2 regions of the Lysinibacillus sp. NPDC056185 genome follow, and region 1 is predicted to be linked to the other one. Evidence: riboswitches for the same ligand, from Rfam matches in the RefSeq annotation. Region 1 holds a riboswitch; the other holds the start of a gene.

Region 1 (5,010 bases):
CTTCTTGTAATACTGTTCCGCTTACATCACCTCTATTATATTCTTTATTAACGTTTCCAGGGAAAATCGATGGAATAAACAAAAATATACACAAGCCTATTACTAATAAAGAAACTGTAAGTGGAGCGAATTTTTTTGAAAAAGAAACAAGAGACTTGTTTTGTGTATTATTATTCTTCTCCATTTTATAAATTTGTTCAAATACTTCATTACGGTCTTCTTTTGTAAATCTTAGTTCTTGTTCAGACGTATTATAAAATTTATCTCTTAATCGTTTATCTTCCATTAAGTTCTGCCTCCTTTATCATCGACTCTAATCTTTGTTTTGCTCTTCTCAATCTAGTTTTCACTGTATTAACTGGAATATCCAAAACTTCAGCAATTTCCTCTGTCTTTAATGAATCATAGTAGTATAGATAAACCACTTCCCGATACACTTTTGGAAGAGAAAAGATAGCATCTTTTATTTCTTCATTATTGTATTTATTGATAACTGTTTTTTCTGTTGATGGTAATATTGACTTTGCTGTTTCATTTATAAAACTTTTTACCTGTACCATTTTGTAATTCCAACTTTTTAAATAATCTTTACATTCGTTAATTGTTATACGATATAGCCAAGTTTTTATTTGTGCGTCAAATCGAAACGAATCAAGGTTTTTGTAGCATTTGATAAACGTATTTTGAACCACATCCTTAGCAATCTCTGTATCCTTCACATAAGAAAAAGCCAATCGTACCAACTCATTACCATATTCAATCATCGCTTTTTCTAAAATGAAATCTTTTTCTTCTTTGTCCAATCTACTCCCCTCCCTTTCAACCTACTTCAAATTCTGCTATTAGACGACTATCAAATCATAATAGGTTCAATTTTTAAAAAATATTTATTTTAACAAAAATTCTCTTCTAATCGGCGTGTTCAATATTTATAAATATTCCATAAAAAAGGATCCATACAATTATAGCTGAAATAAAAAACCTGTATCTTAGATTTAATCATAGATACAGGCTTATTGTTTATAATTATTTCTTATTCCATTAAACTACTGCGTTAGCCATCCATGTAGCGCAAAAACCAGCGATACACCACAGAGAATGAAAGATTATTTCGTTCTTTCATGGGAATTACATAATACTTTTTGATTGACGCTCTCAATGTGCTGAAAGAAGTTAAATTGTCTGTAGTAGTGAATGGTGTAATTTCTTTCATCCTAAGCCGGTATTCTCCTAGGAAATTAATACTAATTGAGAGGATTTTTTTAAGGTTGCATATTCATCCAACTATCAACATGATGAATGGCAAAACCATTATAACCTTTTTTATTAGCATAATGTCGATGGACTTGTGCTAACTGTTTATTCATATAGGCTTCTCCATCATCATAGAAGGTAATATTTTTCCCTTCATCAGAGGCACCTGTTTCCACACTAATAATAATTGATTTTTTTACTTTTTTTGCATAGTTTATTTCATGTTCAACAATATTTATAATGTCTTTAGCAGCATCTCGATAAGCCATTATCGAAACACTTTCCACTTGGTCAATCACCCAATCAGCTAGTAACCCTTGTCCAAATTGGTTTTTGTATGTAATTTCGTCAAACCAAAATGGCATATCCACTTCCAATGGCAAATGTAATCGATCAGTATCCCCTTTCGCTCTAGTAAGAAGCGCTTGATAGGATTCAATCGTTTTTACTTGATTCGAGCTCCACCCACTATTTAAATAGGGCTCTACATCGAGATGGACTCCAGAAAATTGCTCCGTTACTGCTACATTTTCATTATATGTATGTATCCAATCAAACAACTGATCCTGCATTTTATAGCCCTCTGTTGAAACCCAACTTGCCGAACCATCCAACGCATATACTTTTATACCTTTTGCCGTTGCTTTATCAATAAAACTTTTGTAATAGTTACTTGCTATATCACTATTAATTTGTAAATATAATTTATTAATATCTTTGCTTTCTAAAAATGAGAGTACCCCTGATTCATCTTCGACAATCTTTGTCGTATCCCATAACCAAGTAGCCTTATCTTGCATGGCCATTGCGTCTACCTTCCCCATTGTTAATCCTAGCGTACTTACAATTGTTACTATAAAAGCAATGATTGCTTTTAGTGAACGACTTACCATATATTACATCTCCATTCTATTTACCGAGGCTCATAGAACAGAACCTGGCAACCTGACAATCATGCACTACAATAGTGTTTAGACTCATGGCTTTGCGTCCTTCCCTTTCGGTGAAGTTTGCCTTTTACAGTATTTTTCTTACCTAACATAATACGATGTTAGTACGAATATGTCTGTAGGTAAAACGCATAACTTTATTGATAACTTTCTAATAAGATAATAAGAACACAGGTTATTTGTACTATATTAGTATAAAAACACAAGATGATGAAGTAGCAATTGAGAATGATGAAATGCAAAATTAGATATCGATTCCTTTCGATATCTTTAACTGAAAAACAATTTGTATATAATGTAGCCTATCAATAACACTAAAACTAATACGACCGTCTCTTTCCAACCCATACCATTTAAATTTCCGCTAGTTCCCCTATTTATCCCATCGTTTAAAGAACCAGTAGGATTGTTTTTTAATTCACTTTGTTTTAAATGCTCTCTTTTTTCTTCAGGTGTTTCCGTTTTCTTTGAATCCATATGATAAATACCTCCTCAAAAACGAATTATTAAAAGATATATGCATAATTATGCTTTGTCATGCAGCTCATCGGACGTCCCAAGGAAAGTGACCTGTCGGAACGGAAATCAACGACACGTTTTGGTGATAAGCTTAATATTCGACATAGAGTATTCAGTTTCCCTTTTGGAAGCCACTTAAAAAGAAAGACAGAATCACATATTTGTAATTCTGTCTAAAACATCAACATGAAGTGTTGTATTGAATTATTTAATCCTACAAAAACTTATGCCTCTACGTTTTCTTTTTCATTTTCAAGCATTTTGTGTAAATAATTTATTATTTCACGTATACCTTCTAATGAATTCACAAGTATCTTCGGGTCAACGTATGTGATCATACGATTTTCAAGATTAGCCACAGCTGTAAAGTAGCGTGTTTTTGAATAATTGACAAGTCCCATCTGCTTTAATACTGACTCATCAAAATCAAGAATTTCACGAGCTTCTGTTACAAGTAATCCATAATTCACAACATCCGTGTTCAACACTATAATCCGTGCTGTTGCAGCATTAGAAGAACGATTATATAGAATACGCTCAAAATCAAGCACAGGGACTAGCTCGCCACGAATTCTTGTGAAGCCTAGAAGATAATTAGGTAAGTGAGGAATCGGTGTTACTTGCTCTAACTTTTCAATCGAAATCGCTTGTTCCACAGGCACTGCATATTCCTCTGTACCACAAGCAAAAACTACTGCCTTTACACTTTCCATTCGTTCACATCCTCGATTTTTGTGGTTATTTTTTCGCAGACTCTTTGACGATTTCAACAAGTAAATCCGCTAATTTTTCTAATTCTTCGACTGGGATTTTTTCATTTGTTGTATGAATGTCCTCATACCCAACAGAAAGATTTACTGTAGGGATGCCAAAGCCCGCAATAACATTAGCATCGGAACCTCCGCCAGAAATACCAAGCTTTGGCGTACGATCGATGTTGTGTACAGCCGCCATTGCCACTTGAACAACTTTATCTGATTCTGTTACACGGAATCCAGGATACATTAGCTTCACTTCAACTTCAGCTTTTGCACCTAATGAAGCAGCGACTTGCTCAAACGTCTCCTGCATATGCTTCGTTTGGGCATCTAGCTTCGCTTTGTCGATCGAACGAGCCTCTGCAAGAATCGTTACTTCGTCACACACAATATTTGTTGCCTGACCACCCTCAAAGCGACCAATATTTGCTGTTGTTTCTTCATCTAATCGACCTAGCTTCATTTGTGCAATACATTTGGAAGCAACTGTTATCGCTGAAATTCCTTTTTCTGGAGCAACTCCAGCGTGTGCTGTTTTCCCAATTATTTTAACGGAAATTTTCGCTTGGAATGGAGCTGCTGTTACAATTCCTCCTACTTTGCCATCACTGTCTACAGCAAAGCCGTATTTCGCTTTAATTTTAGAAGGATCTAACTCTTTAGCGCCAACAAGCCCACTTTCCTCGCCAGCTGTAATAATAAATTCAATATCACCATGTTCAATATTTTGCTCTTTTAAGCGTTTAGCCATTTCAAATAATGTGGCGATACCAGCTTTGTCATCAGCACCTAAAATTGTTGTACCATCTGAAACGATATAGCCGTCTTCACGAAGAGAAGGTTTAATACCTTTCCCCGGGACAACTGTATCCATATGAGAAGTAAAATAAATTGGGTCAATATCTAATGAACCCTTTAGCGTAGCAAGTATATTACCTGCTCCATGCCCGTTACGAGTATGTGCATCATCTTGTTCTACTGTAAAACCAAGCGCTGTTAATTTGTCGATTAAAATCGGCGCAATCACTTCTTCATGTTTTGTTTCTGAATCGATTTGTACGAGCTCAAAAAACTCTTCTACTAAACGACTTGTCATGTTGTAGGACTCCCTTAGTTTACGTGTTTTTCCACGTCATAGTTATCTTCTATATTTTAGCATACTGCTGCGTTTGGGAAAATAAAACGATTACATTGTTTTTCAATTGATTTCTGCAATTATCCTCTTCAATTCAATTCGAAAATTATAGACGTGTAAAAATGCTTTTATAAGCGAACTACCTTTTTGAAGACAATTGGAAAATTTATGTTAAAATATTTGATAGATTATTAACGTCAATTTGAGGGAGCGGTGACTTGAAGAAAAAAGTTATAATTATTGTTTCTTTGTTGGTTGTCATTATATTGTTGCATTCAACACCAAGTATGGCATTAAGGACGCATATATTTTTAATGGGTTATCCAAAAGCCGCGATTTCTTCAGGAATTATTGAAGATAAAGAGCATAATGAAGTAGATAAAGATAAATTTGC
Region 2 (5,010 bases), on a different contig from region 1:
CTTGAACCCGTAATTAGTACATTTTTTCCTTTAAAATTAATTTCCATTATTGACCGTTCTCCAATTTGAATTTTGCTACAAGTACCTGTAATTCTTCTGCTGTTTTTCCTAATGAAGAAGATGCCTCTTTCACCTCTTGCATGGTCGTCAATTGCTCTTGCGTTGCATTTGACACATTCGCTGAGAATTCAGATGACTGCCCCGCAGATTGCTTAATATTATTAACAGATGCTGCTACTTCCTCCGAAGAAGCTGAAATTTGTTGAGATGCAGCTGAAATTTCACGTATCTGACTTGCAACTTCTTCTGATGAAGTGAGAATTTCTTTAAAGATTTCTCCTACTTCGTTTGTAAACTCCATACCAGCCTTTACATCTTCTTTCCCTTTTTCCATAACCGTGATAGAGGCGTTAGAATCAGCTTGAATAGTACTAATTAAATTGTATATTTCCGTTGCAGATTGAGATGATTGTTCCGCTAATCGTCTAACCTCATCAGCGACAACCGCGAAGCCTTTCCCATGCTCTCCAGCTCTAGCAGCTTCGATTGCCGCATTCAATGCTAGTAGATTTGTTTGATCTGCTATGGCTGTAATAAGATTTACGATATCGCTAATTTTTTTCGTATTGATATGTAATCCGTTTATTGTTGTACCGATTTGTTCAACAGAATAATTAATCAACTCCATTTGTGCAATGACTTGCTGAACAACATGATTTCCACGTTCTGAAGCTTGCGAAGCAGAAATAGATGATTCAGCGGCCGTATTAGCAGAGTCAGCAATTTGCTGGATTCCTGTCGCTGTTTCTTCCATAGCAGCAGCTGTTTCCTCAGTCATTACCATTGAAGCCTCAGCGTTTTGCGTGATTTGTCCCATGTCTTGAGCAATAGTTGTTGAGCTGTTATATGTTTCTGCTGCATTAACAGTTAGCTGATTAGCAGCAGAAGAAACGTTGTCAGATGTATTTCTAATATTTAAAATGATATGTTGTAAATTCGAAACCATCGTATTAATAGATTTAGATAAATTTCCGATTTCGTCCTTCGTTATTTCTAAATCTACATTTACTAATTCCCCATTCGCTACTTGATTTGCAGCGTTCACTACTTTCTTAAGTGGTTTTAATAGACGATCAATAATTATGTAGAGTAAAACTAATAGAAGTAAAATTCCAATAACAGCTATAACAATTTGTTTTATGACACTTGTTTTAATGATGGTATTTATGTAGTCCGCAGAATAATCAATGCCTAATAACGCAATTAGCTTGCCATTGTCATCTTTAATAGGGGTAAACACAGTTCGCCATGAACCATAAGGATCTTCGAAAATATCAGTTACAGCAGTGCTATTATTTTTAATTGCCAATTTAGCTGTTTTTACATGTTCATCTGCTAAATCAGTAAAGATTTCACCCGCTTCATAGACATCATTCAAATTAGATGTATAGCCAATCGGGTTAACGCCACCTGCGTCCTTCACATCCCAAATATAGCTCCAACTCATAATACCTTGTTCTTCTTGGATCTTATCGAGTTGCTTTTGAATTTTCTTAAATTCAGCATTAGTCTCTCCCTTTTCAGTCAATAAATCTTTAACCTCATTACTATCAAGATTCATAGCTGTCAATAAACCAACACTTTTCAACTCTTGTTCTAAATCAACAGACATTCGATTGTTTAATTCTCTAATACTTTGCGTAGTAATAATAGCAATTAGAAGCAAAACAATAATAGAAACCGTTAGTAAAAGTTTGTTTTTTAATGAAACATTTTTAAACAACTTCATGATTATTACTTCCTCCTTTATCGTATTTTTGGCAAAAAAAAGAACCTATTTCAAAAGAAACAGGCATCAAAGAATATGACTAGCAATATATGTACTTAACTAGTACTCCTTTGCAGCTCAGCCATCATAGTATTTATTACCTTAGATCTGTAGCTTTGCGTCTCTACCTTTCAGTAGATTTGCCCATCTTTTTCCTCCTCAAATTAACACAATGGGTAAAAGTAGTCAATGTTACCAGTTGAAAAACCACATAATATTTACCATTTTACTATTACAATAAAATGAACAATATTACATAATTTTCTCGGCTCATCCGCAATTCTCTTCAGAGAAATTAAAAACAGCTACAACGCAATATTGTAGCTGCTACTATAATTTTAAATAATCAATTACCCCTAAATGATTATTCAAATTAAAGATATATCTATTTTAGTGTCATGTATAAGACTGACGGTATAAATGATAAAGCAAACATACAGGAATACCACATAGATGTACGGCGTAATGAAAAACGAACTTGTTTCTTTTCTGCATAAAAAATGTCTAACATCACTGAAGCAACAACAAGTGGGATCGTAACACATGCGAAAGCAACTAATAAAATGTTTAAACCAAACATAAAAGCACCCCTCTGTTCGTGAACATTTATTTTTCCTCTTTGTGACAACTTTATGTCAATTTCAGTGTACACAATTTCGTCACAAACTGTCAACTACATTCAACTAAGAAAAATGTGCTTTTTGCAGAATTTTTTTATCGTAATAGAGATTTTATGTAAAACCTTTCACAAAAAAAGCAACTGCAAAATTGCGGTTGCTTTTTTAATCATTAATTCATTGATTCTTTATCAAATTTTACACTTGACAATTCACAAGAGACGTTTTTAATCTCTATATTTATCTGTAAGCCCTCTTAAGAAATTTCTCACAAAGCGATCGCCACATTCTTTATAGTTACGATGACTTGGATTTCTTAAAATGGCACCTAATTCGCCTTTTGAAACGCTAACGCCCCCATCATATAAAATATCGAGCATCTCCTCACTCGTTAAGGCTAACGCAATCTTCACTTTCTTTAATAGCATATTATTAGGGCTTTCTTTTCCTGAAACAGGTAGTGGGCCTTCTGGTTGACCAGACTTAGACTTTTGCGGACCTCGTTTAAATGTAATAAATCCATTTAAAAAAGCCTCTACCATTTTATTATTACATTTAATGTATTCTTCTGGTGCTTCTTCCTCATCATAAACTTTAATAAGCATGTTCAATACTTCTTCCTTCGTATAGTCCATGCCACCTAGCTGAAAAATTTTAACCATATCTGTATTTTTGATATCTAATGCATATCTTAAACGGATTAAAATATCATTGTTCGTCATTTTTAAAAAACCTCCATTTTAACTGTAAAAGCGCTTCTAATAGTCCTATCCAAATTGAAGCATTACTTTATTATAGCAGAGACATTCACAATTTTAGTTAGCTTTCCAAAAGTTACTTTACTATAGTATTTAGAATGTGCATTTTATTTTTTAACATGTATGATTAGCTAACTCTCGACCATTCTAATCACAAGGAGGTGAGATAAATGGCTAATCGTAGTTCAAATAAGCTACTAGTTCCCGGTGTACATGAAGCCGTTAATCAATTGAAATATGAAATCGCACAAGAATTTAATGTACAATTAGGGCCAGAAGCCTCTTCTCGTGCAAACGGTTCAGTCGGAGGAGAAATAACAAAACGCCTCGTAGAAATGGCTGAAAAACGTTCAAAAGGTTTATTATAATAATAATTCAAAAAGAACGAATCCCTTTTTTAAAATTGGAATTCGTTCTTTCAATTTTAATTATTAAATTTCAACCGGTTGTAAAGCCTCGCTCGCCCCTTTTTTTAGAGTTAACATCACGATAAAGGAAATGCAATATAAGGCTGCTAAATAGATCATTACGACCGTCATATCATAACTTTGAAGAATATAGCCGACAAAGATCGGTGAAAATCCTCCAATTGCTCTACCGAAGTTAAAAATCGTGTTTGTTGCTGTACTTCGAATTTGCACCGGATAGAAGCTACTAATTAAAGCTCCATACCCTGCGAACATGCCGTTTGAGAAAAAGCCAACAATTGCACCACCGATTAAAATTGCGACACTTCCTGTGGCATAGGAGTATAAAAACACAGCACATGCTGAAGCAAGTAAAAAGAAACCAAAAGCACGCTTTGCTCCAAATCGGTCCATAAATCGTCCGAATGTTAGCATCCCGATAATCATGCCAACTGCTGTACTGATTGTCCAAAGTGCCGAGCTTGAAACGGATAAACCTTGAGATTTTTGCAACATAGATGGCAACCAAATCATTAAGCCATTGTAGCCAGCAATTTGAACAGTTGCCATAACGATTAATGAAATTGTCGTCATCGAAGTTCGAGGCGTTTCAAATAGCTGCACCAACTTCCCTTTTTCATGTTGCTTGTTGATTTTTTTATTTTTCTGAGAAGCCACCCACTCTGGTGATTCCTCAAGATTTTTTCGCACAATGAATGCGAAGATGACAGGTAACACACCAACAAAGAATAAAGCTCTCCATCCTAAAGTCGGTAGAATAACGGCACTTAGTAACGCTGCTAAAATAACACCGTATTGAGCACCTACACTAACATATGAAGAAGCTCTTCCTTGCTTATTCTTCGGCCAAGCCTCGGCAACAAGCGCCATACCAATGCCGTATTCACCCCCTGCACCAAGACCAGCGATAAATCTATACATATAAATTTGTTCAATATTTGTTGCTAATCCAGTTAAAGCTGTACCAAGCGCAAACAACAAGACGGTATAAGTAAATACTTTTACTCGCCCATACTTATCAGCTAAAACTCCAAAAATAATGCCGCCTAACAGCATGCCAATATTCGTTACGGAAGAAATCAGTCCACCCGTTGCAAAATCAATGTTAAATTCCGAAATAATCATTGTCATCGCAAAGGAAATAAACATAATGTCCATCCCTTCCAACGTTAAACCAGCTACTGACGCTACCACTGTTTTCTTACGATAATCCATTCTTACAATCCTCCAGTTTTTTAAAATCTCTTTTAGCCTATTTGAGGGAATGGATTACACAATTCTTGTCCATTCTCTTTTGAAGCCTCACGGGACTCCCTTTAAAAGAGGTATAATTGGCAAAATAAAAAGCCCTTCTGTCACAGAGGACAAAAAGGCATGCG

Evidence for each region. Region 1 has a riboswitch for cyclic di-GMP ahead of ACMZ42_RS17235 (amidase). Riboswitches for the same ligand answer to the same signal wherever they lie in the genome.
Region 2: it holds a riboswitch for cyclic di-GMP, as region 1 does, so the genes downstream of both, ACMZ42_RS17960 (methyl-accepting chemotaxis protein) here and ACMZ42_RS17235 (amidase) in region 1, are expected to answer to the same signal.

What each region holds. Positions count from the first base shown of each region.
Region 1 is NZ_JBLLLQ010000018.1:103,415-108,424, reverse strand. It holds gene ACMZ42_RS17245 (LCP family protein) at 1-286, opposite strand, end outside; gene ACMZ42_RS17240 (sigma-70 family RNA polymerase sigma factor) at 276-803, opposite strand; gene ACMZ42_RS17235 (amidase) at 1,263-2,147, opposite strand; cyclic di-GMP riboswitch class I at 2,191-2,279, opposite strand; gene ACMZ42_RS17230 (DUF6366 family protein) at 2,475-2,681, opposite strand; gene ACMZ42_RS17225 (chemotaxis protein CheW) at 2,948-3,436, opposite strand; gene ACMZ42_RS17220 (M20/M25/M40 family metallo-hydrolase) at 3,462-4,577, opposite strand; gene ACMZ42_RS17215 (hypothetical protein) at 4,835-5,010, shown strand, end outside.
Region 2 is NZ_JBLLLQ010000020.1:12,936-17,945, reverse strand. It holds gene ACMZ42_RS17965 (SDR family NAD(P)-dependent oxidoreductase) at 1-47, opposite strand, end outside; gene ACMZ42_RS17960 (methyl-accepting chemotaxis protein) at 47-1,789, opposite strand; cyclic di-GMP riboswitch class I at 1,898-1,983, opposite strand; gene ACMZ42_RS17955 (hypothetical protein) at 2,214-2,408, opposite strand; gene ACMZ42_RS17950 (DUF1456 family protein) at 2,673-3,167, opposite strand; gene ACMZ42_RS17945 (alpha/beta-type small acid-soluble spore protein) at 3,374-3,571, shown strand; gene ACMZ42_RS17940 (MFS transporter) at 3,635-4,846, opposite strand.